3 regions of the Streptomyces sp. NPDC091416 genome follow, and region 3 is predicted to be linked to each of the others. Evidence: riboswitches for the same ligand, from Rfam matches in the RefSeq annotation. Region 3 holds a riboswitch; each other region holds the start of a gene.

Region 1 (9,680 bases), on a different contig from region 3:
TCTCCTGCGCCTCATCCCCTACGACCGGATCGGGGACCCCGAGGACATCGCCCACGCCGTGGTCCTGCTCGCGTCCGATCTCATGGACTACGTCGTGGGGACGACGCTCTACGTCGACGGCGGCATGACGCTCTTCCCCGGGTTCGCCACGGGCGGCTGACCTCCGCAGGTCCCGGGCGCGGCGTCCGCTCAGGTCGGTGGCCGGTGGCCGGTGGCCGGGACTCGGCACCGCGCCCCGTCGAACGCGCCGGGACGCTCTCACCGGCAGTTCCCGGCCGTGTGGCCGGGTGGCCGTGCGGTACTCCGGTGACGGCCGCCACGCCCGCGGGACGGATGGGTGAGCAGCGCGTGAGGCAAGGCGGCGTGTGGGGCAGGGGATCGCGGATCGGGAGACATCGGCGCCCGGATCCGTCAGCCGGCCACGCCGACGGCCTTGGTGACGAGATCGACCAGCGAGTCCACGAAGCGGTCGTCGGGCAGCTCCATCTCGCCGATCAGCCGGAAGACCAGGGGCGCGGCCACGAGAGTGGCGGCGGCCCGGACGTCGGTGTCGGGGGCGACGTCGCCGCGGGCGATTCCGCGTTCGAGGACGCGCCTCGTCTCGCTCATGATCCGCTCGGTGTACTCCGCGTACTGGCCGCGCGCCGCGCCCGCATCGGCCGACGCCGCGATGAGGCCCGCGAGCAGCCGGTTCGAACCCGGCAGCCGGTAGGCCTCCAGCCGGGCGGTCAGCACGAAGCGGAGCTCGGCGCCGAAGTCGCCCAGATCGGGCACCGAAAGGACGCCGATGCGGGTCTCCGCGGCGGCGATGATCAGATCCTGCTTGGTGGGCCACCGCCGGTAGATGGCCGGCTTGCTCACCCCGGCCCGGGTCGCGACGACGTCCATCGTGACCGCCGCCATCCCCTGCTCGGTGACCAGCTCCACGACCGCGTCGAGCACGGCTCCGGTGACCCGTTCCTCGCGCGGTCGCCCCGGTCCCCGTACGGCCCCGCCGGCTTGCCTCTCCCTCATGTGCAGAGCCTACGGCCCCGGCCGGGACCGGCCGTCACCGCGCTCACTTCCTCATCACGACGGGGCGACTTCTCATCAGGACGGGGCGACGCCGTCGGCATACGATGGGGCGTCGGTGCCGAAAGGGGCGTAAAAGTGGATGAATATCCCCTGATCGAGAACCACGGTCTGATCGGAGACCTGCAGACCGCGGCTCTCGTGAGCACGGACGCGACGATCGACTGGTTCTGCTGTCCGCGCTTCGACTCACCCAGCGTCTTCGGCGCTCTCCTCGATCACCGCAAGGGCGGTCACTTCACCGTCCGTCCGGTCGCCGACACCTATACCAGCAAGCAGCTCTACCATCCCGACACCGCCGTCCTCGTGACGCGCTTCATGACCGAGGCCGGCACCGGTGAGGTGGTGGACTTCATGCCGGTGACCGGCACGAAGGCGACGGACCGGCACCGTCTGGTCCGCATGCTGCGCTGTGTCCGGGGCAGCATGGCGTTCGAAGGAGAGATCGCTCCGCGCTTCGACTACGGCCGCGCACCGCACGAACTGCACATCACGGAGCGCGGGGCCCTGTTCACCTCACCGGACGTGAATCTCGCCGTCCACGCCGTCCGCGAGCCACAGGACGAGCGGCTGCTGAACATCCTCTCGGGCGACAACGACCTCCAGTTCAACCTGTCCCTGCGGGCCGGCCAGCAGCGCGGCCTGGTCATGGAGTCGTCCCCGGACGGGCCGCCGCACGAGGTCTCCGTGGCGGAGTTCGAGCAACTCTTCGACGAGACCGTCCAGTTCTGGCGCTCCTGGCTGGGCCAGTCGACTTATGCGGGCCGGTGGCGGGAGGCGGTGGAACGCTCGGCCGTGACGCTGAAACTCATGACGTACGCCCCCACCGGCGCCCTGGTGGCAGCCCCCACGGCGGGCCTGCCCGAGCAACTGGGCGGAGAACGCAACTGGGACTACCGGTTCACCTGGATCCGTGACGCGTCGTTCTCGGTGTACGCGTTGCTGGGCCTGGGGTTCAGGGAAGAGGCCAGGTCGTTCATCAGCTGGCTGCACGACCGCGTGAAGGAAGAGGCCGGTCACGAGGGCGGCACCGGGCCCCTGAACATCATGTACCGCGTCGACGGCTCCTCCGATCTGGTCGAGGAGAGCCTGGAGCACTGGGAGGGCTACGCCGGCTCCGCCCCGGTCCGCATCGGCAACGGAGCGGCGAGCCAGCTGCAACTGGACATCTACGGTGAGGCGCTCGACAGCATCTACTTCGCGCATCAGCACGGCATGCACCTCGACACGCGGGGCTGGGCCGCGCTGCACACCCTTCTCGACTGGCTGGTCGATCACTGGGACCAGCCCGGTGAAGGCCTGTGGGAGACCCGCGGCGGCAGGAAGGACTTCACCTACGGCCGAGTGATGTCCTGGGTGGCCTTCGACCGCGCCGTCCGTATCGCCACCGACGACGGCCGTCCGGCGGCCCGCGGCCGCTGGGTGGACGCCCGTGACACCATCTACCAGCAGGTGCTCAACCGGGGCTGGGACCCGGCGAAGAAGGCCTTCGTCCAGCACTACGGCGACGACGTGCTCGACTCGTCCCTGCTGCGCATGCCGACCGTCGGCTTCATCACGCCGGACGATCCGATGTGGCGGACCACGCTGGACGCGATGGAACACGAACTGGTCAGCGACAGCCTCGTCTACCGCTACAACCCCGAGGCCTCGCCCGACGGGCTGAGCGGGTCGGAGGGAACGTTCTCCCTGTGCACGTTCATGTACGTCGACGCCCTGGCGCGGGCCGGACGCACCGACCAGGCCCGGCTGGTCCTGGAGAAGATGCTCACCTACGCCAACCATCTCGGCCTGTACTCCGAGGAGATCGCCCTGACGGGGCGTCAACTCGGTAACTTCCCGCAGGCGTTCACCCACCTCGCCCTGATCGACGCCGCCATCACGCTGGACGCGAGGCTCAACGCGGCGCGCGGGGGCCGGCGGGGAAGGGCGTGAAGTCCCACGCGGGGAGTATCCGTCCCCGCCGGCGCGGTGACCGGCGCTTCCGGGCCACCGTCACCGCATCCCCGCCTCCGGTACGAGCGGACGGCCGCAGCGCAGGTTCCACCGCCCCGACCTGCCGCTGAGCTCCGTCACCGTCAGTGGTGCCACGTCCAGTCGCCAGAACGCCGGTGGCGGGAGGGCCAGAGCGCGGACGACCGCGGCCCGGATCACGGCAGGCTCGACCACGCCCAGGACCCGGCCCGGGCCGTCCCCGGGCAGGGAGTCGAGCCACGCGCCCACACGGCCGCAGAGTTCCAGCAGCGACTCGCCCCCGTGCGGAGCGGCTTCCGGGTCCGCGAGCCAGGCCGCCACGCCGTCCGGCTCGTCCGCGCTCACATCGGACAGCCGCGCACCCGACCAGCGGCCCATCTCCCAGTCACGCAGGGCATGTTCGGTCTCCGTCCGCAGCCCCAGTGCCTTTGCGGTGCCGTTGCAGCGGAGGGACGGTCCTCGCACCCACTGGTCCGCGGCCGGGACCGAGCCGGCGGCGGCAGCAGCCCGGGCCGGCCGGAGTCCGGAGCCGTCCAGGGGTGCGTCACCGGCGAACCGGGCCTCGCGCAGCGCCCCGTTCATCCCCGGTGAGATCAACATCACCCGTACCGTCATACCCGCCCTCAACTCCCTGAACAGTGGCCCCGAGGCCAAGCACACCATGGCATCCAGGGCCCTGCGGCCCGCCCGCGGGCACCATGGCGGCCGTCACGCCCAAGCGGTATGGTCGCGACGACACGACGAGGGTGTGACGGAAGTCCGGTGAGAATCCGGCACGGTCGCGCCACTGTGAACCCGTACCCGTACGGGAAGTCAGACCCAGCACCCTCGTCTCAGGCACCACGATCGGGACGCGTGTTCCCTCAGGAGGTTCTGCCATGGCACAGAGTGCTGCCCCCGCCACGGTCACACCCGCCATCACCCCCATCTCGCTGAAGGCACTCGCCCCTTGGGCGGTCTTCTTCGGCGTCGTCATGCTGATCCTGCTCTACTTCGTCGGCGCCGAGCAGGGCGCCACCGCGCTCATCTCGGGCGAAGGCGTGCACGAGTGGGTCCACGACGGCCGTCACCTTCTCGGTTTCCCCTGCCACTGATCCATCCGGCTGATCCAGGGGAATCCCTCATGAACTCCATATCTGTCAGAGCTCTGCTGGTCCGCGGCATGCTGGCCGGCCTCGTCGCCGGTGCGTTCGCGCTTGCGGTGGCGTACTTCCTCGGCGAGTCGCGCGTCGACGCGGCCATCGCCCTCGAAGAGGCGCACAGTCACAGTCACGACCACGGCGGCGAGGAACTCGTCAGCCGGGGCATGCAGGCCACCGGCGGCCTCGCCACCGGTGTGCTCGTCTTCGGCGTCGCCGTCGGCGGCATCGCCGCACTGGTCTTCTGTTACGCACTCGGCCGGCTGGGCCGCTTCGGCCCCAGAGCCACTGCCGCGCTGATCGCGGGAGCCGCCCTGCTGACCGTGTACATCGTTCCGTTCCTGAAGTACCCGGCGAATCCGCCGGCCGTCGGCAACCCCGACACCATCGGCGAACGCACCACGCTGTTCTTCCTGATGGTCGCGCTCAGCGTGCTGCTGGCGGTAGCCGCCGTGATCCTCGGCAGACGGCTCGCTCCGCGCCTGGGCAACTGGAACGCCACCATCGCCGCCGCTGCCGGCTATGTGCTGGTCATCGGCCTCGCCTATGCCTTCCTGCCCTCCTTCAACGAGGTCGGCAAGGACTTCCCGGCTTCCCTGCTGTGGGAGTTCAGGCTGGCCACGCTCGCGGTGCAGGCCACGCTGTGGACGACCTTCGGGCTCGTTTTCGGCTACCTCACCGAACGGCTGCTCACGCCGGGACCGGAGGCGGTCACGGGCGGGAGCGCGAAACGGCCGGTCACGGTCGGCTGAGTGGTCCGGCAGGGCCCGCCGGGGGAGATCAGGCCTCCCCGGCGGGCCCTGCCGCGCAGGGACGGCGGCTCACGCCTGCGCGGCGGGACCGTCCCAGTCGATCCGGTAGTACCTCAGCAGCGCGTCCTCCTTCACGAGGCGCATGCCTGCCGCGGTCATGACGTTCTGGGAGGCGATGTTGTCGAGGTCGGCGTCCCCGTGCACGGACGCGATGCCCTGGTCGCGGGTGAACCGCAGGAGCGCGCGGAGCGCCTCGGTGGCGTACCCCATGCCCCGCGCGGACGGCACGATGCCGTAGCCGATCGTCACGTGCCCCTTCTCGTCGGGCGCTCCGTGGAACCCGGCTCCGCCGATCAGCACACCGTCCTCGCGGCGCCGTACGTCGTACGAACCGTAGGGAGTCGGGTCGCCGGTCCCGGCACAGGTCTCCAGGAACCGCTGCGCCGCCCGCATCTCGCCCGGCAGAGGATAGTCGGGAGCCCAGCGAGCACCGTCGGCCGGTTCTCCCGCCGCCACCCGCTCGGCGTCGGCAACGGTCATCGGGGAGAGGATCAGCCGCGGCGTGTCGAGTGGGGTCATGCTCTGTGGGGTATCACGCGGTGCGGCCGGGCCGCACCCGCATATCCGGGTGCGGCCCGGAGCGCCCGGCGGTCAGGAGCCACCGGCCGGGGTGAATTCCCCGGACAGCGCGGCCGCCATCCGCAGCTGCGTGTCCGCCTCGGCCTGCCGGCCCTGACGCTCCAGCGTGCGGCCGAGCATCAGCCGCGCGTACTGCTCGACCGGGTCGAGTTCCAGCACCGTACGCAGCTCCGTCTCGGCCCGGACGAGGCGCGCCGAGTGGTAGTAGGCCCGCGCCAGCAGCAGCCGCGCCGCGACCTGCTCCGGCACCTCCTCGACGAGTCCGCCCAGGATCCTGGCCGCGATCGTGTACTCCTTCGCGTCGAAGAAGAACTGAGCGCGCTCCCAGCGCTCGGCCGCGGTCCCGAACTCGTAGTAGGTGTCGCTCATGTGACCTCCTCGGTCGAGGGTGCCGCCGGGCCGCTCCCGTGCGTATCCACCCGCCACAACACCGATAGGTGGTTTAACATTCCACTAAATATTCGGCGTGGGTGCCACCCGCCCGGAGCCGGACGGGAATAGGTTGGCCGCCATGAGCAATCTCGATCGCCAGGCCGCACTCTCCGTCTGTGGAGGGCGGGGTTTCGTCGTCGCCGAACCCGTACGCGAACTTCTCACCCCGCGCCACGTCCGGCTCGGCGAGTCCACCGAGGTCCGCAGACTGCTGCCCAATCTGGGCCGCCGCATGGTCGGCGCCTGGGCGTTCGTCGACCACTACGGCCCCGACGACATCGCGGACGAACCCGGGATGCAGGTGCCACCGCACCCCCACATGGGTCTGCAGACGGTCAGCTGGCTGCACGAGGGCGAGGTCCTGCACCGCGACAGTCTGGGCAGCCTGGAGACGATCCGCCCGCGCGAGCTCGGCCTGATGACGTCGGGCCGCGCGATCAGCCACTCCGAGGAGAGCCCCCGGCCGCACGCCGCGCTGCTGCACGGAGCGCAGCTCTGGGTCGCTCTGCCCGATGCCCACCGCACCGTCGAGCCGCACTTCCAGCACCACAAGGACCTGCCGGCCGTCACCGCCCCCGGCCTCACGGCCACCGTGATCCTCGGCAGCCTCGACGGCGCCACCTCGCCCGGGACGGCGTACACCCCGATCGTCGGCGCCGACCTCGCCCTGAGCAGCGGAGCCGAGGCCCGCCTCCCGCTGGACCCCGACTTCGAGTACGCCGTCCTGTCGATGTCCAGCGAGGCGGAGGTCGACGGCGTCCCCGTGCTGCCCGGCTCGATGCTCTACCTCGGCTGCGGCCGCACCGAGCTCCCTCTGCGTGCGGAGTCCGACGCGGGGCTGATGCTCCTGGGCGGTGAGCCCTTCGAGGAGGAGATCGTCATGTGGTGGAACTTCGTGGGCAGGAGCCAGGAGGACATCGCGCGGGCCCGCGAGGACTGGATGAGCGGTGACCGGTTCGGCGCCGTGCGGGGCTACGACGGTGCGCCGATTCCCGCTCCGGCGCTGCCCGGCGTGCCTCTGAAGCCGCGTGGGCGTGTGCGCTGAGCTGCGGATCATCGTTTGCGCGGAGTGCGGCTTCCTTTTCTGGGGGTGAGCCGTGTGGGGGTAGGCGTGCAAGCAGGTCGAGACCGCTCTGGACGGAGCTCGCTGCTGGGCGGGGCTATCTCATCTGTGCCAGCGTGTTTCCGCGTATGCCAGGAAGGATGCTGACTTGGGGTGTCAGTTAAGTTCGATCGCCGGCCGGGGTGCTAGCCCCGGGCGCTCCTGGGTGAGCGTGGCTGCGGCCCAGCAACGTCAGGCGCTTGCTCCTCGGGCCGTCATCGTTGCCACGGGGCCCGTCTAGAAGACGGCGTGAGGAACCCGGTTCGGGTGCGCGGGGAAACCTCACCGAGGCCCGACGCGGTTGTGCATGGAGAAGTCGAGCACGGCGCCGTCGGCGGCGAAGGTCGGCCGGGATCTGGGGCAGCAGAGAGCATGCCAAGTCACCTCGAGGGCCGCCCCGCAGGCGCCGTGTCGATTCCTTCCAGCGATTCCGCGAGTAGAGAAGGCTCTAACGAGCTCGTGCACGGTTAGTGGTGGGATGCCGAAGGCCAGGGCGAGGTCTCGGTGCTTACATCTGCCAAGCCAGGATCCGGTCTGCGGTCTGTTGCTGGGACAGTAGGCCCGGCGATGGCTTGGATGGTGTCATCCATGTGCTCTCGGCGACCGAGGTGGCATGCCAGTGCTCGCCAGTTCTTCAGGTGGGCGATGCCGTGTTCGACCCGGATGCGGTGTGAGGAGTGAGCTTTGCGCTGCCTCTCGTGCATCTCCTCGTACTAGTCGGGGGCGTTCTTTTTGCACTTGCGGTGCGGGGCGTCACGACGCGTCCGCCGGTTTGTGCTGCGAGTCCTTGGTAGCCGGCAGCGGCAAGGATCTCGACCGCTGGACCGTCGGCCGGGAACCTGACCAGCCCCAACTCGCGGGCGTGGGTGATGTCCGCGCGACTTCCGGGTCTGGTCGGGCTGCAGAACAGCAGTCGCCCGTCCCCGTCGGTGAAGACCATGGCCTTCACGGCGGGCAAGGGTGCGCTCGTTGCCCCACCCGCGGTATGCCCGGGCCTAGCCCAGAAGCACCCGTACCGCGTGGCCGTGGCCGAAAGCTGCCGTCCTGCCGAAATCCCACGAACAACAGAGAACACGGCACTCACTTCCGTGCCGTGAGTCATAGAGATCAACTGGCTAAAACCGTACGGAGTGCGGCAGGCTTTTCTCGTTACTGCCCAAAAGGATCCACCTTCCGTGCCCGCCGTAGGGATTCTGTGGGCATGCGACTTCATCTGCTGCGATGGTTTCTTGACCCTGTCACCAGCTTCGCTGCCTTCCGGCAGGGCATCGCAAGTCACGGAGAGGAATCGTTCGACGTGGCCTGGCGTCGTGCGCGGGTGGAACGTTTTCCCGACGAGGCCCTCTATCGGCAACACGGCCACGCGCCCGAATCCCACCCGGCAGAGCGAGATGGCACTATACGTCGATCGGACAAGTGGCCGAATTGACATGCGCTGCGTTCTGGTCGCTTCATTCTGGCCGGGGAGATGGAGGAAAACCTGCCATCCTCATGAAAATGATCCGTGTCGACAGGCTGTGTCAGAAAGAATCAGACGGTCATTCCCTAGGAAGCTGGGAGAGCGAATCATGCCCGATGCCACTGAGCTAGCTTTGATCACTGCTTCGCTTCCAGCCGCGCTGACTTTCGTCTTCCAGCGCGTCGAACGCCTCCTCAGCTCCCGTGGTGCCGAACCCGAGGCCGACATTGTCGTACCCGACGCCCTGACCGGAACGTTGCAGTTGCCGCTGCAACCCGACCACGCCCTCCTAGACCAGCGCCGGCGCGAACTTGAGATGCTGCGGGACGCCCTCGCTGACTACTCCCACGGCGACGTCCCCCTCCCCGCTTCGCCGGGCCTGCTGCGCAACTGGGCGAGGCTCCGCGACGCACTGGAAGACATCTACAGCCAGCGCCTGACCTTCGACGGAGAAGACCGATCAGCCTCCGGACCGTTCGTGCACCAGAAGGCCGACGTCCTCACCGGCGAGGCCACGGGCATGGACGCCGACGAAATCACCGGCAACGCACGGGTCGTTCAGGACGTCGGCCGGGTGGAGCGGGACGCCAAGATGACCGGAATGAAAGCCCGGCGGATCGGCTCGTAAGCAGAACCGGCCATCGACCACGCCTGCGTATGCGGCACTGCTGTACCCCGATCCTGAAGGGCTGAACCTTGACCACGCTTCCGCCGGCTGACCCCGACAACACCGCCAGGTCGCACTCAGCTCTACCCAGTTGGCCGCAATCCCCGGCACCCGGAGGGTTTCCGCCTGTCAGCGAGGACACAGCGCAGACCGAAGGGGCGCGCGCGGGCGCTGGAGAAACGGACCCCGAAGACGGCGCTGCTCCCACACCAGCCAGCGCGCCTCAGGCCGCAGAGCGCGGAGGCGAACCCGTACACGGCAGCACCGGTCACCAGGCGCGCCCCGCTGATGCCCAGCCCTCTGTACTAAACCGTGACCCCGGAATCGGCGCCCGCGAGGACGACGGCAGGCACACCTCCGCAACAGCCGTCCAGCAGAACGTTCCCGTGAACCTCGGCACGGTCATCGGGACACAGAACATCAGCGAGATCCGTCGCCTGCGAGG
Region 2 (9,680 bases), on a different contig from region 3:
CCCGCTCGATGTCGAGCGCCCCGACGAGCCGGTCCTCGGACGCGCCGACGGGCAGCTCGACGGTCCGCGCCGCCCGCGACACGCCGGTTCCGGCCTCGTGGGGCCCGTCGGGACACGCCGGGTCGGGCGCGTCCGGGGCGCAGGAGAACCGGCATCCGGGGACGACGGAGACCTCGGGCATGAGCGCGGCCAGGGCGCGCACGGCGGTGGACTTGGCGGTGCCCTTCTCGCCGCGCACCAGCACCCCGCCGACGGCGGGTGAGACGGCGTTCAGCAGCAGTCCGAGCCGGAGGTCGTCCTGCCCGACGATGGCGGTGAAGGGATAAGGCGTACTCACAAGGCCTCCTTGGCAAGGGAGCGACGAAGCCCCTTCGGCGATTGAGGAGCTGGGTCCGGGGCGGAGCCCCGGTTCGGGAAGGGGCGGGCAGGGGACGGGCCCGCCACGCGTCGCCCGCTCACGCGTCGCCCTCCAGGTCGCCCTCGAGCTCCAGATACGTTGCCCGCAGCCGCTCCAGCGTCTGCGCGTCCGGCTCCGCCCACAGCCCCCGCTCCGCCGCCTCCAGCAGCCGCTCGGAAATCCCGCGCAGCGCCCAGGGGTTGGACTTCTTCATGAAGTCCCGGTTGGTCTCGTCGAACACGTACTCCGCCGACAACTTCTCGTACATCCAGTCGTCGACGACGCCCGCCGTCGCGTCGTACCCGAACAGGTAGTCCACGGTCGCCGCCATCTCGAAGGCGCCCTTGTACCCGTGCCGTCGCATCGCCGCCATCCAGCGCGGGTTCACCACCCGCGCCCGGAACACCCGGTGCGTCTCCTCGCCCAGCGTCCGCGTCCTCACCTGATCCGGCGTCGCCGAATCCCCCACGTACGCCTCGGGCGACTCCCCGGTCAGGTGCCGCACCATGGCGACCATGCCGCCGTGGTACTGGAAGTAGTCGTCCGCGTCGACCAGATCGTGCTCCCGCGTATCGACGTTCTTCGCCGCCACCGCGATCCGCCGGAACGCCGTCTCCATGTCCCCGCGCGCAGCCCGGCCCTCAAGCCCGCGCCCGTACGCGTATCCGCCCCAGACCGCGTACACCTCGGCCAGGTCCGCGTCGCTGCGCCAGTTGCGCGCGTCGATCAGCGGCAGCAGCCCCGCCCCGTACGCCCCCGGCTTCGAGCCGAAGATGCGTGCCGTGGCCCGGCGGCGGTCGCCGTGCTCCGCCGTGTCCTCGTCGGCGTGCGCCCGTACGTAGTTGGCGTCGGCCGGCTCGTCCAGCTCCGCCACCGCCCGTACCGCGTCGTCGATCAGGCCCACCACATGCGGGAACGCGTCCCGGAAGAAGCCCGAGATACGGACCGTCACATCGATGCGCGGCCGGCCCAGCTCGCCGACCGGCACGACCTCGAAGCCCGTCACCCGGCGCGAGGCGTCGTCCCACACCGGGCGGCAGCCCAGCAGCGCCAGGATCTCCGCGATGTCGTCACCCTGGGTGCGCATCGCCGAGGTGCCCCACACGGTCAGGCCGACCGACTTCGGGTAGTCGCCCGTGTCGGCGAGGTACCGGGCGATCAGCGAGTCCGCGAGCGACTGGCCGACCTCCCACGACAGCCGGGACGGGATCGCCTTCGGGTCGACGGAGTAGAAGTTGCGGCCCGTCGGCAGGACGTTCACGAGTCCGCGCGTCGGCGAACCCGAGGGGCCCGCCGGGACGAAGCCGCCGTTCAGCGCGAGCAGGATGTGGTCGATCTCGTCGGTCGTCCGGGCCAGCCGGGGCACGACCTCCTCGCAGGCGAAGCCCAGGACGGCGACGGCGTCCGGGAGCGCGAAGCCCAGTACCTCCCGTACGAGACCGGCGGCGGCGCTCACGTCCCAGCCGCGCGCCTCCATGCCCTCCGCGAGGCGGCGGCACAGCTGCTCCAGCAGATCGATCGCGTCCGCGCCGGTCCGGGCGGGGCCGTCCACCAGCGCCGTCAGCTCGGCCGGCACCTTGACCGCCGCACCCGGCTCGCCCAGCAACTCCTTCTCGCTGAGCCCGAAGTGCCCGGCGACGGCCGCCCGCAGCCCCGGCAGCGCGTTTGCCGTCCCGCCCCACACCTGCGAGGCGCGCAGCACCGCCAGGACCAGGTTGACCCGGGCCTCGTCGGCCGGACCGCCGCCCAGGATGTGCAGACCGTCGCGGATCTGGACGTCCTTGATCTCGCAGAGGTAGCCGTCGATGTGCATGACGAACGAGTCGAAGGCGTCCTCGCCCGGCTGTTCGTCGACATGCAGGTCGTGGTGCAGCTCCGCGGCCTTGACCAGCGTCCAGATCTGCGCCCGCACCGCGGGCGCCTTCGTCGGGTCCAGGTCGCTGACCAGCGCGTACTCGTCGAGCAGCTGCTCCAGCTTCGCCAGGTCGCCGTACGTGTCGGCGCGGGCCATGGGCGGGACCAGGTGGTCCACCACGGTGGCGTGGCCGCGGCGCTTGGCCTGGGTGCCCTCGCCCGGGTCGTTGACGATGAACGGGTAGATCAGCGGCAGTTCGCCGAGCACCGCGTCCGGGCCGCAGCCGGCGGACAGGCCGAGGCCCTTGCCGGGCAGCCACTCCATCGTGCCGTGCTTGCCCATGTGGACGACGGCGTCCGCGCCGAACGTGTTCTCCAGCCAGCGATAGGTGGCCAGGTAGTGGTGCGAGGGCGGCATGTCGGGATCGTGGTAGATCGCGATGGGGTTCTCGCCGAACCCGCGCGGCGGCTGGATCAGCACCACCACGTTCCCGAATTGGAGCGAGGCGAGGACGATGTCGTCGCCGTCCACGTACAGCGAGCCCGGCGGCTCGCCCCAGTGCTCCAGCATCGAGTCGCGCAGCCCCGGCTCCAGCTTCGCGAACCACTCCCGGTAGTCCGCCAGGGGCACCCGCGCGGGGGCTGCCGCGAGCTGCTCCTCGGTCAGCCACTCCACGTCGTGGCCACCGGCGTTGATGAGGCGGTGGATGAGCTCGTCGCCGTTGTCCGGGTGTTCCGCGACCCCGTACCCGGCGTCGCGCAGCGCGTCCAGGACACGGACCGCGGAGGCGGGTGTGTCCAGGCCGACCGCGTTGCCGACACGGGAGTGCTTGGTGGGGTAGGCGGTGAAGACCAGGGCGAGCTTCTTCTCGGCGTTGGTCTTGTGCTTGAGGACGGCGTGACGCACGGCGATCCCGGCGACGCGGGCCGCACGTTCGGGGTCGGCGCGGTACACCGGCACCTCGTCCGGGCCCTGCTCCTTGAAGGAGAACGGGACCGTGATCAGCCGTCCGTCGAACTCCGGGATGGCGACCTGCATCGCCGCGTCCATGGGGGACAGCGCGGCGTCCGACGCGTCCCACGCCGCCCGCGAGGACGTCAGGCACAGCCCCTGCAGCACCGGAACGTTCAGATCGGCGAGCGCGCCGATGTCCCAGGCCTCGTCGTCGCCCCCGGCGGAGGCGTCCGACGCGCGGGTGCCGCCGGCCGCGAGGACCGTGGCGACCAGGGCGTCGGCCCGGCCGAGGAGCTCGTACAGACCGGCGTCGGCGCCGCGCAGCGAACCGCAGTACACGGGCAGGGCGTTGGCGCCGCGCGCCTCGACGGCGTCGCACAGCACGTCGACGAACGAGGTGTTGCCGGAGAGTTGGTGCGCCCGGTAGAAGAGCACGCCGACGGTCGGGCGGCCTTCGGTGAACGTACGGCTGCCGTGCAGCCCCCACTCGGGCATCTTCTGAGGTCCGGCGAAGCCGTGCCCGGTCAGCAGGACGGTGTCGGAGAGGAAACGGGCCAGTTCGACGAGGTTCCCCGGGCCGCCCTCCACCAGGTAGCGCAGCGCCTCGGCGACGACGCCCGCCGGTACGGACGACTCGGCCATCAGCTCCGCGTCCGGCACGGTCTCACCGCCGAGCAGCACGGTCGGGATGCCCGACGCCCTGAGCGCGGCGAGGCCGTCCTCCCAGGCGCGCCTGCCGCCCAGCAGGCGGACCACGGCGACGGAGGAGCCCTCGATCAGTGCGGGCAGCTCCTCCCGGACGTCGATCCGGGTCGGGTTGCCGATCCGGTAGGGCGCGCCCGACGCGCGGGCGGCGAGGAGGTCCGTGTCGGCGGTCGACAGCAGCAGCACGGTGCTCAGCGGGGCGTTGAGTGGGGCGTTCATGCGCGTGCTCCAGGGGCTCCGGGGGCGATGAAGGGAAGTCCTGCCGGTGCGCCCGACTCGATGAGTCGCCACAGCGCATCGGTGTCCGCGTGTTCTTCGATCAGGTCGCCGAGGCGGTCGAGCTGTTCCTCCCGCAGCGCGGCGAAGCAGGTGTCGGGGGCGGGCACGAAACGGCGGCCGGCGGCCTGCGCGATCTCGGTCAGGAAGCGGCGGCGGAAGGTGTCGCTCTCCAGCGAGCCGTGCCAGTGGGTGCCCCACACGGCGCCGGACCGGCAGCCGTCCAGGCGCTGTCCCCGGCCGTCGGTGAGGAAGGGTTCGCCGCCGCGCACGTCCGCGACGCCGTGGTGGATCTCGTACCCCTCGACCGGGGCGCCGAGGGCCTCCCCGGCCGGGCGGGCGAGGGTCTTCTCACGGTCGAACCGGATGCGTACGGGCAGCAGGCCGAGCCCGTCGACCTGCCCGGCGCGCGACTCGACGTCGTCCTCGATGTGCTCGCCGAGCATCTGGTAGCCGCCGCAGATGCCGAGGACCGGGCGGCCTTCGGCGGCGCGCCGCAGCAGTGCGTCGGCGAGCCCGCGCTCGCGCAGCCAGCCGAGCGCCTTCACGGTGCCGCGGGTGCCGGGCACGATGACGAGGTCGGCGTCGTGGAGTTCCTCGGCGCGGTCCACGAACCGTACGACGACGCCCGGTTCGGCGGCGAGCGCGTCCACGTCCGTGAAGTTCGACATCAGCGGCACGGCGCACACGGCGATGCGCAGGATGTCCTCGCCGTGCGGCGGCGCGACGGCCGACTCGCGTACGGCGCCGCGCAGCGAGACCCGCAGGCCGTCCTCCTCGTCGATGCCGAGGCCGTGGGCGAAGGGCAGCACCCCGTACGTCGGACGTCCCGTCAGATCGCTCAGCATGTCCAGGCCGGGCTCCAGCAGCGAGACGTCGCCGCGGAACTTGTTGACCAGGTAGCCGGCGATCAGCGCCTGGTCCTCGGCCGAGAGCAGCGCCGTCGTACCGAAGAACGAGGCGAAGACGCCGCCGCGGTCGATGTCGCCGACGACCACCACCGGGAACCGTGCCGCCCGTGCGATGCCCATGTTCACGATGTCCGTGCGCCGCAGGTTGATCTCGGCCGGACTGCCCGCCCCTTCGCAGATCACCGCGTCATACGTGCCCCGAAGCTGCTCCAGGCAGTCCACGACGGTGGACAGCAGCGATTCCTGCCGGCCGCCGTGGTAGCCGCGGGCGCTCATCTCGCCGACCGGACGGCCCATCAGGACGACCTGGCTGGAGCGGTCGCTGCCGGGCTTGAGCAGCACCGGGTTCATCAGCGCGGTCGGCTCCACCCGGGCGGCCTGCGCCTGCATGGCCTGGGCGCGGCCGATCTCGGCGCCCTCGCGGGTGACGAAGGAGTTGAGCGACATGTTCTGCGCCTTGAACGGAGCCACCTTCACGCCCCGGCGCACCAGCCAGCGGCAGATGCCCGCCGTGACGACGCTCTTGCCCGCGTCCGATGTGGTGCCGGCGACCAGCAGTCCGCCGCTCATGTCGGTCTCCGTCCTGAGATTAGGGATCCTGCGAGTCGGGATCCCGGGAGCTGATTTCCCGCGATTCGAGATCCTGGGAGTCCGGATCCGTGGGTGCGGGCGCCGGTGGTGCGGGCCTCCGCGATCCTGCGTGCCGCGAGCCCCGCGCCGAGCCGGGCCGCCACGCTCACGCCGAGGGCCAGCGCGCTCACCCGGCGCGACAGCCGTACGGCCCGCTCGATGTCGGCGGGTTCCACCGCGCGGCCCGCCTCCCCGTTGAGGACGGGGCGGTGCTCGACCCGGCCGCCGTAGGCGAGGGTCCCGCCGAGCCGCACGCCGAGCGCGCCGGCGAACGAGGCTTCCACCGGGCCCGCGTTGGGGCTCGGGTGCTTGGCCGCGTCCGCCCGCCACGCGCGGACGGCTCCCCGAGGACGCCCCCCGGCGGCCACGGCGAGCAGGGCCGTCAGCCGGGCGCCCGGCCAGCCCGCGAGATCGTCGAGGCGGGCCGAGGCCCAGCCGTAACGCAGGTAGCGGGGCGACTTGTGACCGACCATCGCGTCGAGCGTGTTGGCGGCCCGGAACCCGACGAGACCGGGGACCCCGCCCAGAGCGCCCCACACCAGGGCGCCGACCACGGCGTCCGAGGTGTTCTCGGCGACGGATTCCACGACGGCGCGGGCGATCTGCGGACCGTCCAGGGACTGCGGGTCGCGGCCGCACAGATGCGGCAGCCGCTCCCGGGCCAGGCCGAGGTCCCCGGCGGCGAGCGCGCCGCCGATGGAGCGGGCCTCGCGGCCCAGGGACGTACCGCCGACGACGGACCAGGTGGCGGCGGCGGTCAGGGCGACGGACGCGACGGGGTGGCGGCGCAGGGCGCGGGAGGCCAGCGCGGCACCCCCGGCAGCGCCTCCGGCGCAGACCAGGGTGTGCAGGGCGCCCCACCCGCGGTGGTCGCGCCACAGACGGCGTTCGACGCCTGCCGCGGCCCGCCCGAAGGCGGCGACCGGGTGCCCCCTGCGGGGGTCACCGAGCAGCAGATCGCCGATCAGACCGGCCGTGGCGCCGTACGCGAAGATGCGATCGGCACGCACGGTTCAGCCGGCCGTTGCGCCTCGAAGGACCTCAGGACCTGTTCTGCGTTGCACAGGAAGGGACGCACGGCAGCCGGGCATGGCGATATGTCCTCACTCAGGGTCCGCGCCCTGGTTCGACGTGACGGCGACGAGAGTCTCCTGGCTTCCGGATCCGCAGTTACCCCGGCCTTCCAGTCCGCTTGCGTGGACCGTGACTTCCGTGGTGGGGACTGCTCCCCGGTGACAGTGGCGGGACCGCGCCGGATTCGCACCGGCTTCCTCTGCTGTCGCCGTAATGGCTCCGGCAGTCCACCACGCTCCGCGAACGCCCGTCAACTTGCCGTTGACCTGCGACGGCGCAGTGTGCGCAGACGCACATCGGGCCGGACACACCAGAGGTGCGTCCGGCCCGATACGGGTGGGAGTGGTGGGGCTCAGGCGGTGATCAGGCGACGATCAGGTAGATGCCGTAGGCCACGGCCGCGGCACACAGTCCGAAGCAGACGTACGCGCCGACGCGGGCCGGCACGACCGAACCGCCCGCCGCCGGACCGTCCGCCGAGCCGCCCTGTGCGGCCGGTCCGGGCTGCTTGGAGAGTCCGACGATGCCGAGGGTGAAGAGGCCCACCAGTGCGACGGTGGCGACGAGGGAGACGCCGAAGACGGTGCCGAGGGCTGCCCAGTCGATGTTCATGGGGATCTGTCCTTAACCGAGGCTCTTAGACCGTGGCGGGTCGGGCCGGGTCGGCGACCGGCCCGGCGGGGGCCGGGATGGTGGCCGTGAGGTCGTGGGGCTGAGCGGCCGCCGCGGTGGGCGGCGGGCTGACGGCCGCGATGGCCTGGGTGACGACGCCCGCGGGCTCGGCGTCCTCGCCGGCCGGGGCGACGTCGTCATGGCCGACGGGCTTGCGCCGCGACAGCATCCAGATCGCACCGGAGCCCGCGACCAGCAGCGCCGCGACGACCACGACACCCCAGGTGCCCTGCTTGGTGAGGAGCTCCGCGCCCGCGCCGACCAGACCGGCGGCCGGCAGGGTCAGGCCCCAGGCGACGAACATCCGCGTGGCGGTGGACCAGCGGACCACACCGCCCTTGCGGCCGAGGCCCGCGCCCATGACCGCGCCGGAGCACGACTGGGTCGTGGAGAGCGAGAAACCGAGGTGCGAGGAGGCCAGGATGACGGTGGCCGCGCTGGTCTGGGCGGCGAATCCCTGCGGCGGCCTCAGCTCGGTCAGGCCGCTGCCCATGGTGCGGATGATGCGCCAGCCGCCCAGGTAGGTGCCGAGCGCGATGGCGAGGCCGGCGGCGACGATGACCCAGACCGGCGGGTTGGCGCCGGGGGAGAGGACGCCGCCGGTGACCAGGGCGAGCGTGATGATGCCCATGGTCTTCTGCGCGTCGTTGGTGCCGTGCGCGAGCGACACGAGCCCGGCCGAGGCGATCTGGCCGGCGCGGTACCCCTTCGCGGTGGCCTTCTCCTGGGCGCCGCCCGTGACCTTCCCGCCGATGCGGTACGTCAGCTTGGTGGCCAGCAGCGCGGCCAGACCGGCGACGACCGGCGCGGCGACCGCGGGGAGCAGCACCTTGGTGACGACGGTGCCGCCGTCGACCGACGACCAGCCCGCGGACATCACCGCGGCGCCGATCAGGCCGCCGAACAGTGCGTGCGAGGAGCTGGACGGGAGGCCGACCAGCCAGGTCAGGAGATTCCACAGGATGGCGCCGACGAGCGCCGCGAAGATGACCTCGGTTCTGAGCCCGTCTTCGTTGATGATCCCGCCGGAGATCGTCTTGGCGACCTCCACCGACAGGAACGCGCCTACGAGGTTGAGAACGGCGGACATGGCCACCGCTGTCTTGGGTTTGAGTGCGCCGGTCGAGATGGTGGTGGCCATCGCGTTGGCGGTGTCGTGGAAACCGTTCGTGAAATCGAACACTAGAGCTGTCACGATCACAATCGCGAGCAGCAGCGTGATGTGTTCCATTTACCCAGGCAATCGTTCGACGTCAGTGGCACGTGGACCGTAGGCAATCTGGGTGAACGGAAGATGAACTGGGCAGGGCGTTGTGGTGACCCCAACCGGAGTGCCGCCGCCCTTTTCGTCCGTCGGCTGACGGCGGGATTCCGGTACGGGCCGGTGTGGGCCCGGAATCCGGCGTCCGGGATGGTCGTTGGGGGAGGGGTGGCAGAGTGCCGCTCATCCGTTGAAAGGATCTTCGTATGAGCGACGAGTGGCGGGATTCGATCGAACAGGCCTGGGGTGCGGTCGTCGCCACCGCCCGCCGGACGGCCTCCGAGGGACTCGTCGTCGGCACCTCGGGCAACGTCTCGGCGCGGGTCGGCGGGACCGTTCTGGTCACCCCCAGCGGAGTGCCGTACGACCGGCTCCGTCCCGAGGACCTGACCGGCGTCGATCTGGGGGGCAAGCAGATCCTCGGCACCCTGGCTCCCACCAGCGAACTTCCGCTCCATCTCGCGGTGTACCGGAACACCGAGGCCGCTGCCGTGGTGCACACCCACGCGGTGCACGCCACGGCCGTCTCCACGCTGGTCGCCGAGGTGCCGTCGGTGCACTACGCCGCAGCGATGCTGGGCGGTCCCGTCCGGGTCGCCGCCTACGCCCGCTACGGCACGGACGAACTGGCCGAGAACATGCTCACGGCCCTGCGCGGCCGCACCGGCTGCCTGCTGGGCAACCACGGCACGGTCACCTATGGCGCCTCCCTCGACGAGGCGTACGACCGCACGGCCCAGCTCGAATGGCTGTGCCGCCTCTGGCTCACCGCGAGCTCGCTGCCCGGCCGGACCCCGGCCCTGCTCACGCCGGAGCAGCTGAGCGACGTCGGCGAGGCGCTGAAGGGCTACGGCCAGCCGCGCGGAGACCGGTAGGGGACCCGGTCGGCGTGGAGACACGGGTAAGGAACCCGGCCCCCGCGGAGACCGGTAGGGGGCCCGGCCG
Region 3 (9,680 bases):
TCGGCGACCCCGCCGATCGTCGAACACGTACAGAGCACCGCGGTGGCACCCTCGGCGGCGGCACGGTTCACCAGTGCCTCGACGTCCCCCGCCACCGCCTCCGGCCCCAGCACGCCCGCGCGGTCGAGCAGGTCCTCGTACACGAGGTGACGCACGACGAGGCCGGGGTGGTGGGCGTCACGCAGCGCGTCGAAGACCGGGACGTGGACCGGGGAGGTGTGCAGGAGTGCGAGGCTCATCCGCGCCACGCTACCGACCGCCCCGGCCGCGCCCGGCAGGCGTCCACCAGCCGGAACAGCGCTCAGTAGAGCTCGGGACGGGTGGCGAGCTCCTTCTTGGCCCGCTCCACCAGCTCCGCCGGGGCCTCGGGGGCCTCGTCCGGGTGGCGCGATGCCCACTTGGCGGCGTACGGACACAGCGGGACGACGGGGACGCCCTCGCGGGCGGCCATGGAGTAGAACTCCTTGACCAGGGCGCCGGCGATGCCCTTCCCCTCGTGCTCCTGCTCCACGACGGTGTGCACGGCGACGAGCGCCGCAGGCACCCCGTCCAGCACGAAGTACACGATGACCCCGGCGGCCTCGCCGTCCACGTACGCGAGCAGCTTGCCCGCCGCCCGGTCGTCGCGGATGTCGGGACCTGCCTGCCCGGACTGCTCGGCCATGGCGAATGCTCCCTCGCTGTGCCAGGCGCTTCAGCGCGCCGCGGGGACGGCGTGCGGGCTGCGCTCGGTGTCGGAACCCGGAACGGGCGCGGAGGCGTCGGCCCCGAGCTCGACGATCCGGTTGCCCTCGTCGACATGGACGATACGCGGAACCAGCCCGCGCGCCTCGGCGTCGTCGACCTGCGCGTAGCTGATCAGAATGACCAGGTCACCCGGGTGCACCAGATGCGCGGCAGCCCCGTTGATCCCGATCACACCGGAGCCGCGCTCGCCCTCGATGACGTAGGTCTCCAGCCGGGCACCGTTGTCGATGTCGACGATGTGGACGAGCTCGCCGGGCAGCAGGTCGGCGGCTTCCATCAGCGCGGCGTCGACCGTGACGGACCCGACGTAGTGCAGGTCGGCCTGGGTGACGGTGGCGCGGTGGATCTTGGACTTGAACATCGTTCGTATCATTGAGGTACTCCTGGGCATCGGCTCCCTGCCTGCGTTTTTGCAGGTCAAGTGCTGTTCCCGCAGCTTACAACGAACCGCAAGTCCGGGTAGCTGTTGCCAGGTTTTCAGGACTGATGCTGACCACTTGCTGACTGACCTCAACGCCGGAGCCGGCGGCGGGCTGCGCCTGCGGCAGCTGAGCGCGCTGCCGGGAGCCGCACCGGAGCGGCTACCCCCTCGTCCTGCGGGTCGCACTCCCGGGCCACGGCCGTGCCAGAACCGCGCAGCACGCAGGGGCAGATGGCACCGGCCGGAACTCCTGGTCGAGTGAGCACGCCGGGGCAAGGCCCGAACGGCAACATGCCCGCGCCATCGACTCCGAAGTGCCCTTGCCTCCTGCTCAGCCGTCGTCGCCCGGAGCACCGCTCACGATGATCCTGCGACCGGTGACGCGTCGCGGTGAGAGCACCATGACGTGCTCGCGCTTGTCCCCCGCCCAGGGTGGCGAGAAGGCGGACTCCCTGAGCCGACGAGCGGCTTCCTCGTCCGCCACACCATGAACGGGCCCGACGAGCAGCACACTCCATCCTCTGCTGAAGGCGCCGTCGATGTGATCGGCCTCGAAGGCGATCTCTGTGCCGTCGGCCATGGCGAGGGAGGAATGCTCCGCCGTGCTGAACACGACCTCGCCGTCCAGCACCTGGTAGTTCAGCGGCAGCACGACCGGCCCGTCCGCACCGGACAGCGCCACCCTCCCCACGCCGTGGTCGCCGAGCAGAGCCCAGGAATCCGATACGTCGAGTTCCACCATTCGGGCTCGCCCAGCCGCTCTGGCCAGCCCTGCCGGCAAATCCCCGGCCGCGCCCGTCAGCTCCTCAACCGTAGTTTCGAGGGCGTTGGCCAGCCGGAGGAGAAACCCGATGCCAGGCGCTGCCGAGGAGTGCTCCTCCACGTACTCGATGTAGCCGGGCGCCGCAGCTGCGCGCAAGGCGACCTCCTGCCTGGACAGGCCGAGCTGCTCGCGACGCGTGGCAACACGCCGGCCGATGTCACCTCTCGCCGAATGCGGTTGTGAGGGCATCCCTGGAGCTCCCTGTCCATCGACACGTCGTACGAGTACAAGCCAACGCTAGCCAGAGCCGGAGCCACGCGCAGGACGGACTACACCCTGCGCGCCCCGACCGAACGGGCGCCGCGTCCAGGCTGCAGCCCGGCTGACCGAGCCGAAATGCTTGATGCGGGACCCGGCCTCACTCGCGCCGGGCCCCGGGAGCGACGTCCCGCACTCGTCGACCGCCGTCTCCCCTGAAACTCCCCCGCACCCCGCCCCGCACACAGGAACGGCACAACTCGCCCTGGCAGCGGCCGGCGAACGAACCGCTGCGTCAGTGCTTCCCGAGGGGCACCGATCTCTCGCGGTGGCCGTCCACGGACCTGGAGGCCGTCGCCATGAACAACCGGCGCCGCAAGCTCCTCGTTCGGCGGGCGCCGGCCGAAGTCGCCGACCCCGCGTCCGGCGCCGGCCTCTGCCTGATCGCCTGCACCGGCTGGGACCCGGCGCAGGCGAGTACCGCGACAACCTCGCCGGCTACGCCACCCCTCGCACCAAGCACTCCTCCGGCGAAAGCCCGTCGTCGCAGTGACGTTTTCGGCCACGGCTTCGCTTGGTTGGAGGAGGGACCGCCAGGTCCCCCGCCGGGCGTCCCGATGAGGCTCCCGGGAATGACGGCTGGGGGCTGAAGTGGGTTCGGGTGGGGAACAGAGGCGTACCTTGTCGGCCGGCGAAATGCGCGTGGGGGTGGCTGAGTTCGTGCGAAGGGTGACAGCGCGGAACCGCTTGCCCCTGGATTACTCGGTGGCGAGCCTCCGAGTGGTGGACCGCATCACCGATGGGCTTCGCGGGTTCCATCTCAGTAGCGACAACTAGCATCAGGAATGAGGTCAACATGGAAAGGGTCGACGAACTCCTCTCCATCACCGGTTGGCAATCCGAGCCGCAGGAGATCGACTGGAATGAGGTCGAGCGTAAGTTCGAAATATCCCTCCCGGTCGACTTCAAAGAAATCAGCGAACTTTTCGGTCACGGCGCCTTCAGCGGGTACCTGAAAGTGCTGCCTGTGAACGGAGCAGATCCGGAGGGGATGCTCGGGAGATGGAACTCAATGAGAGAGTGCGCGGATAAGACGCCCCTTTCCGGTCCGTTCGACCCGTACGAGGTGTTTCACGGAGAGATTGGCCTCATCCTCTGGGGTAATTCGATGACAGAAGCGCAGTACTTCTGGCTCGCAAATGCCTCGTCAAGCCCCGAGAAGTGGCCCATCGTTGCCAGAACCTCACCTCTCGACGATTGGCATCAGTTCGATGAGATTTCAACCTCGGAATTCATCTGCCGAATCCTCAAGGATCCAGAGTTCCGCCCTTTCTCGATTTCGAGAAAAGTCGAGCGCCCATTTTTTGAAGCCTACCGCTAGCCTCTGTCTTTCATAGCGAAAGATAGAGGTCAGGCCGCGATGCACTTTCGTAGCCTGCATCGCTGGTCAAGAAGTATGGATGAGGGTGTGGAGTTGCGCAGAAGGCAACTCCACACCCTCTCGGTGTACGAAGCCATGAGAACGTGTGAGAGCGGATAGAACACAAGAACCTTAAACGGGGGATGACTGTTGAGTATCGAATCCCTAGAGGATGCACTGCCGCGGCTGGGCGGCACATCGTCTTGAGGTTCCACCGCGCATCAACTGGCAAGAAATCTTCAATGGGTCGATGGCAACCGCATCCTGCTTCTCGGGCCGGCTGCGTTGAGTCTGGCGCACGACGTGGGCGGTCGATTTGCCGGACGGAGGCACGGTCTCCACCGGGTTCGAGAGGTGCTCGCTGCGAGCCGCGTTCAGTACGGCGTCCAGGGCGACGTCCTCGGCAGGTGTGTAGGCGGATCCCGCTCCCGTCACATCCCGGGATCTGGATAGCGACGTCCGAACAACCCTCGACCCTCTATGGTGGCCGGTGCAGCTGGTTCGCCCTGCCCGCCAGGCAGACGCGTCGCAAGAGGGAACCCGGTGGGAATCCGGGACTGCCCCGCAGCGGTAAGCGGGAACGATCGCCGTCATGAGCACTGGATCCGGTCGGATCTGGGAAGCGACGGCCAGTAGGAGTCTGCCCCGGCAGGCGCGCCCGCAAGTCCGAAGACCTGCCCGTTGCCCGTACGTGACCACTCGCGTACGGATATCCCGGTGACCTCGTGGGCGGGTCGGCGTACATACCAGACAGAGCCTCACGCCCAGGGCGTGCACGTGTTCCGTCTGGTTCGTCATCCCTTCGCGCCCGTGTCCTGTCTCCGGGATCTCAAGGAGTCGTCTCGCGAAGGAGATTTCCGTGACAGCGCAGCCCGCATCCGCGGCAGCACGAGCCACCGTGTTCGGCTACCCCCGGCAGGGTCCGAACCGGGAGCTGAAGAAAGCCACCGAGGGCTACTGGAAGGGCCGGATCACCGCCGACGTCCTCCGGCAGACAGCAGCCGAGCTGCGGCGGTCCAACTGGCAGGAATTGGCGGACATCGGCGTCCACGAGCTCCCCACCGGAGACTTCTCCTACTACGACCACGTCCTGGACACCAGTGTCATGGTCGGCGCCGTCCCGCAGCGGCACCGTGAGGCCGTCCATGCCGACGCGCTCGACGGCTACTTCGCGATGGCGCGCGGCACGCAGGACGTCGCCCCGCTGGAGATGACCAAGTGGTTCGACACCAACTACCACTACCTCGTGCCCGAGCTCGGCCCCGACACCGTGTTCAACGCGGACTCCACCAAGCAGGTCACCGAGTTCAAGGAAGCCCTCGCGCTCGGACACAGGGCCCGGCCCGTGCTCGTCGGCCCGGTCACCTATCTCCTGCTCGCCAAGCCCGCCCCCGGGGTGCCGGCCGGCTTCGAACCGCTCACCCTGCTCGACCGGCTCCTTCCGGTCTACGCGGAGGTCCTCGCGGATCTCCGAGCCGCCGGCGCCGAGTGGGTTCAGCTCGACGAGCCCGCCCTGGTCCAGGACCGCACCTCGGCCGAGCTGAACGCCGCCGCCCGCACCTACCGGCACCTCGGCGCCCTCACGGACCGGCCCAAGCTGCTCGTCGCGTCCTACTTCGACCGGCTGGGCGAGGCTCTCACCGTCCTGGCCAAGGCGCCGGTCGAGGGCCTGGCGCTGGACTTCACCGACGCGGCGGCGGCCAACCTCGAAGACCTCGCCGCTGCCGGCGGGCTCCCTGGCAAGCGGCTCGTCGCCGGCGTCGTCAACGGACGCAACGTCTGGATCAACGACTACGAGAAGTCCCTGGCAACCCTGGCCACGCTCCTCGGCCTCGCCGACCGGGTCGATGTGGCCGCTTCCTGCTCCCTGCTGCACGTCCCCCTCGACACCGCCGCCGAACGGGACATTGAGCCGCAGGTCCTGCGTTGGCTGGCCTTCGCCCGGCAGAAGACCGCCGAGATCGTCACGCTGGCCAAGGGGCTGGCCCAGGGCACCGGCGCGGTGACCGCCGAGATCGCTGCCAACCGCGCCGACCTCGCCTCCCGCTCCGACTCTCCCATCACCCGCGACCCGGCCGTACGGGCCAGGGCCGACGCCATCACCGACGCCGACGGTCGCCGCTCCCAGCCGTACGGGGAGCGGGCCGCCGCCCAGCGGGCGCACCTCGGGCTTCCCCTGCTGCCGACGACCACCATCGGTTCGTTCCCGCAGACCGATGAACTCCGCACCGCGCGCGCCGACCTGCGCGCGGGCAGGATCGACTCGGCCGGGTACGAGGAGCGCATCGAAGCCGAGACCCAGGAGGTGATCGCCTTCCAGGAGAAGACCGGCCTGGACGTCCTGGTGCACGGTGAGCCCGAACGCAACGACATGGTCCAGTACTTCGCGGAGCAGCTGACGGGGTACCTCGCCACGCAGCACGGCTGGGTGCAGTCATACGGCACCCGTTACGTCCGCCCGCCGGTCCTGGCCGGCGACATCTCCCGCCCCGAGCCGATGACGGTGCGCTGGACGACGTATGCCCAGTCCCTCACCGACCGGCCCGTCAAGGGCATGCTCACCGGACCGGTCACCATGCTCGCCTGGTCCTTCGTCCGCGACGACCAGCCGCTCGGCGACACCGCCCGGCAGGTAGCCCTCGCCCTGCGGGACGAGGTGAACGACCTGGAGTCCGCCGGCACCTCGGTCATCCAGGTCGACGAGCCCGCTCTGCGCGAGACCCTGCCCCTGCGCGCCGACGGCCATCCGGCCTATCTGGCCTGGGCGACGGAGGCGTTCCGCCTCACCACCAGCGGCGTACGGCCGGACACCCAGATCCACACCCACATGTGCTATGCCGAATTCGGCGACATCGTCCAGGCCATCGACGACCTCGACGCCGACGTCATCAGCCTCGAGGCCGCCCGCTCCCACATGCAGGTCGCCCGCGAACTGGCGGAGCACGGCTACCCGCGCGAGGCGGGGCCCGGCGTGTACGACATCCACTCTCCCCGGGTGCCGAGCGGCGAGGAGGCGGCCGCCCTGCTCCGCAAGGGACTGAGGGCCATCCCGGCGGAGCGGCTGTGGGTGAACCCGGACTGCGGGCTCAAGACCCGCGGCTGGCCCGAGACCCAGGCGTCCCTGGAGAACCTCGTGACAGCGGCCCGCACGGTCCGAGGCGAACTGCCCACCTCCTGACCGGAAGGCTCCGAAGGCCGGGGCGCCGACAGGCGCCCCGGCCACAGCGCAGCGAGCACGGGTGGCTTGGACATACCTCTGGCTTGCTGAATGCCAGGACGTCCGTGGGAGGAATGCCCCCAGATGAGTACCGAGCTCCGGCATCTTCAGGTCATCGGCATCGGAACCGGTGACCCCGACCATCTGACGTTGGCCGCCGTCAAGGCCATGCGAAGAGCGGATGTCTTCTTCGTTCTGGGCAAGGGCAACCAAAAGGACTCCCTCACCCGGTTGCGACGGGACATCCTCGACGAGCACGTACGGAGGCCGTATCGCGTAGTAGAGGCCGACGATCCCTGGCGCGACCGTTCCCAGAACCAGTTCGCGGGGTACACCGACGCGGTTCACGACTGGCGTCGTCGGCGTGCCGACGTCTGCGAGGAGCTGATCCGCGATGAGCTGACCCCGGGGCAGTGCGGTGCGTTCCTGGTCTGGGGTGACCCCTCGCTGTACGACAGCACCATCGCCATCCTCGACGGCATCCGAGCCCGCGAGGAGGTGGCGTTCTCGTACGAGGTGATTCCCGGGATCAGCAGCGTCTCCGCCCTGGCGGCCCGACACCGCATCAGCCTGAACCGGATCGGCGGGCCGGTCCACATCACCCCGGGCCGACGGCTCTCCGAGACCTTCCCGAACGACGACGGCGACATCGTCGTCATGCTCGACGCGCGCGAAAGCTTCCGGCACCTGGCCGGCAGCGGCATATGGATCTACTGGGGCGCCTATATCGGCACGCCTGACGAGATCCTGGTCTCCGGACCGCTCGACGAGGTCTCCGGCCGCATTCGCCGGATGCGAGCCGAGGCGCGGGCCGAGCACGGGTGGATCATGGATACCTATCTGCTGAGGATCAACACCGACGGCGCCGAGGGCTGATCCAGACGCCCGACACCACCTCACTTCCCGTCCGGCGGCGCCGGACGGGAAGGGGTGAAGCGGACCGGCACCTGGAAGCGGGCGCGTCGCGCGGCCCGGGCTCACGTGCGTTCAGTACGAGGTGGCCGATGAGTCGGCCCGGTCCGTGGCAGGTGGCGTGACCGCCTCGGCCGACCTCGACGAGGCTGATCGGCGACATCGCCGACGGGAGCTGGCCGGCGGGTGTTCGCGCCGTGTAAATGATCACAGGAGGATGGGTCAGAAGGAACAGTCGATTCCCGGCACGATCCTGCTTCCGCTCGGCGATCCGGCGAACCATGCTCTTCTGCGCCACCTCGTAGGGCACTTCCCCCAAGTCGATCCGTTCGATGCTCCTCACCGTGTGCCGGCTTCGGCTTGCCAGGGTGGACCTTGGCGAAGTGCCTGACGGGGTTGAGGTGCCGGCTGTACGGACGACCGTGGCAACGGGGTCGCTCGGGCCACCCGTCCTGCCGGCGTAGAGCTGCGGGAGGCGGGATCGGTCGAAGCCTGGTGGCACGGGGTCGCTCGGGCCACCCGTCCTGCCGGTGTCCGGCAACCGGGCCGGCTCATGGGTGCCGCAAGCAGCCGGTGACCCCGCCCCGGAGCCCCGCCTACTGTTGCCCCGTACGTGAGCTGGGCATACGGAGGTAGGGAACATGGTGGACGAGACGGCACGTGCAGGCGCCGGGCACCGTACGGAAGTCTTCGTGTGGCTGGGTCTCGCGCTGCTCCTGGGCGCGCTGTCGGCCCTGGTACTGATTCCCCAGGCCCAGCATCAGCGCTCGCTCCGCGACGGTGTGCGCGCCGACGCCACCATGCATACCCGCGGTACGTGCGCGCTGGGACAGTGCAAGGTCGCCTTCGAAGCGCAGGACCGCACCGTCGTGGCGGCCTTGCCCCCAGGCAGCAGTGGCAGCAAATACCCCGTGGGCGCGCACCTCACCGTCCGGTACCGGGCGGACGATCCGCAGACAGTCGCCGCCGCGGCCGACGTGGAGGGCGGTGGGGCAACCTTGCTGGCCGCCTCGACCGGCGCGGGCGCCGTGTTGTTCCTGCTTCTGCCGGTCATGAAGACGGTGGCCCGAGCACGGCGGCGACGCGCGGCGTCCAGCGCCGTTGGATGACGCGCCCGCCCCACATGCCGATCACCGTGCTCCTGACTTCGACTCGTCAAAGTGACGCCCAGCAGAGGCGCAGACGCCTCCATCTCGGCTCCCGCCGCAACCCCCTCTGAGACGTCGGTGGCGACCACGTCGGCTGAGTCACTGCCCGGCGCGGACAGCGCCGCACCGGCCGCTCGCGGGCAATCGTCCACTCCGGCCACTGCTGCTCGTCCATCGCGAGCTCGGCCCGGATACGGTCCGCTTCCTCACGCAGCCCGTCCACACGACGACGAGCGGCACGCACGTGCTGGTCCAGCGGTCCGGCATCGCCTGGGCCGACTCCGCCTACGCCGGACAACTCGTCGATTGGTCCAAGAAGTACCTACGTCTGACCGTGAAGACCGTCAGCCGCCCCAAGGACGCCACCGGATTTGTTGTTCTGCCCCGCCGTTGGGTCGTCGAACGCAGCCTGTCCTGGATTATGCAGGCGCGACGCCACGCACGAGACTACGAACGACTCGTGCAGCACAGCGAAGCCCCCATCACCTGGCCGCCGTCACGCTCATGACTCGCCGCATCAGCCGCAGTCCCGGAATCCGGACCGAACGCGGAACAGCCCCGACCGACCTGGTTCGGGCTGCCTGAACGAGAACCGTACGGCTACAGGCCGGCGCGGGCGAGGAGTTCTTCCGCCTGTTCTCGCGGGAGCTTGGGTGGAATCGGTGTAGGTGGAGGGCATGTGTGGGCGTTTCGACGGAAGGACAGAAACCAGTCGGCCACGGGGTTGTCTGTTGTCAGGGTGGCCCTGATGCTGTCACGCAGAGTCGAGGGAGTGTCCGCGCGGGCCGCGATCT

Evidence for each region. A riboswitch is a leader RNA that binds a small molecule or an ion and turns the genes downstream of it on or off. The one in region 3 is predicted to bind cobalamin.
Region 1: it holds a riboswitch for cobalamin, as region 3 does, so the genes downstream of both, ACIQMX_RS28070 (CbtB-domain containing protein) here and metE (5-methyltetrahydropteroyltriglutamate--homocysteine S-methyltransferase) in region 3, are expected to answer to the same signal.
Region 2: it holds a riboswitch for cobalamin, as region 3 does, so the genes downstream of both, ACIQMX_RS23130 (cobalamin biosynthesis protein) here and metE (5-methyltetrahydropteroyltriglutamate--homocysteine S-methyltransferase) in region 3, are expected to answer to the same signal.

What each region holds. Positions count from the first base shown of each region.
Region 1 is NZ_JBIVTU010000010.1:170,827-180,506, forward strand. It holds gene ACIQMX_RS28050 (SDR family oxidoreductase) at 1-160, shown strand, start outside; gene ACIQMX_RS28055 (TetR/AcrR family transcriptional regulator) at 412-1,014, opposite strand; gene ACIQMX_RS28060 (glycoside hydrolase family 15 protein) at 1,150-3,006, shown strand; gene ACIQMX_RS28065 (histidine phosphatase family protein) at 3,067-3,660, opposite strand; adenosylcobalamin (AdoCbl) riboswitch at 3,785-3,878, shown strand; gene ACIQMX_RS28070 (CbtB-domain containing protein) at 3,924-4,139, shown strand; gene ACIQMX_RS28075 (CbtA family protein) at 4,169-4,936, shown strand; gene ACIQMX_RS28080 (GNAT family N-acetyltransferase) at 5,006-5,515, opposite strand; gene ACIQMX_RS28085 (tetratricopeptide repeat protein) at 5,588-5,944, opposite strand; gene ACIQMX_RS28090 (pirin family protein) at 6,087-7,052, shown strand; gene ACIQMX_RS28095 (hypothetical protein) at 8,678-9,196, shown strand; gene ACIQMX_RS28100 (hypothetical protein) at 9,622-9,680, shown strand, end outside.
Region 2 is NZ_JBIVTU010000007.1:440,460-450,139, forward strand. It holds gene ACIQMX_RS23115 (putative cobaltochelatase) at 1-337, opposite strand, end outside; gene cobN (cobaltochelatase subunit CobN) at 456-4,106, opposite strand; gene ACIQMX_RS23125 (cobyric acid synthase) at 4,127-5,668, opposite strand; gene ACIQMX_RS23130 (cobalamin biosynthesis protein) at 5,665-6,738, opposite strand; cobalamin riboswitch at 6,873-7,003, opposite strand; gene ACIQMX_RS23135 (hypothetical protein) at 7,166-7,414, opposite strand; gene ACIQMX_RS23140 (inorganic phosphate transporter) at 7,440-8,705, opposite strand; gene ACIQMX_RS23145 (class II aldolase/adducin family protein) at 8,942-9,610, shown strand.
Region 3 is NZ_JBIVTU010000024.1:20,005-29,684, reverse strand. It holds gene ACIQMX_RS39460 (aspartate/glutamate racemase family protein) at 1-239, opposite strand, end outside; gene ACIQMX_RS39455 (GNAT family N-acetyltransferase) at 302-664, opposite strand; gene panD (aspartate 1-decarboxylase) at 695-1,120, opposite strand; gene ACIQMX_RS39445 (helix-turn-helix domain-containing protein) at 1,500-2,180, opposite strand; partial or broken gene ACIQMX_RS39440 (IS30 family transposase) at 2,447-2,599, shown strand; gene ACIQMX_RS39435 (hypothetical protein) at 3,046-3,570, shown strand; cobalamin riboswitch at 4,090-4,306, shown strand; gene metE (5-methyltetrahydropteroyltriglutamate--homocysteine S-methyltransferase) at 4,469-6,787, shown strand; gene cobF (precorrin-6A synthase (deacetylating)) at 6,911-7,702, shown strand; gene ACIQMX_RS39420 (DUF3592 domain-containing protein) at 8,380-8,847, shown strand; partial or broken gene ACIQMX_RS39415 (transposase) at 9,152-9,414, shown strand; gene ACIQMX_RS39410 (hypothetical protein) at 9,487-9,680, opposite strand, start outside.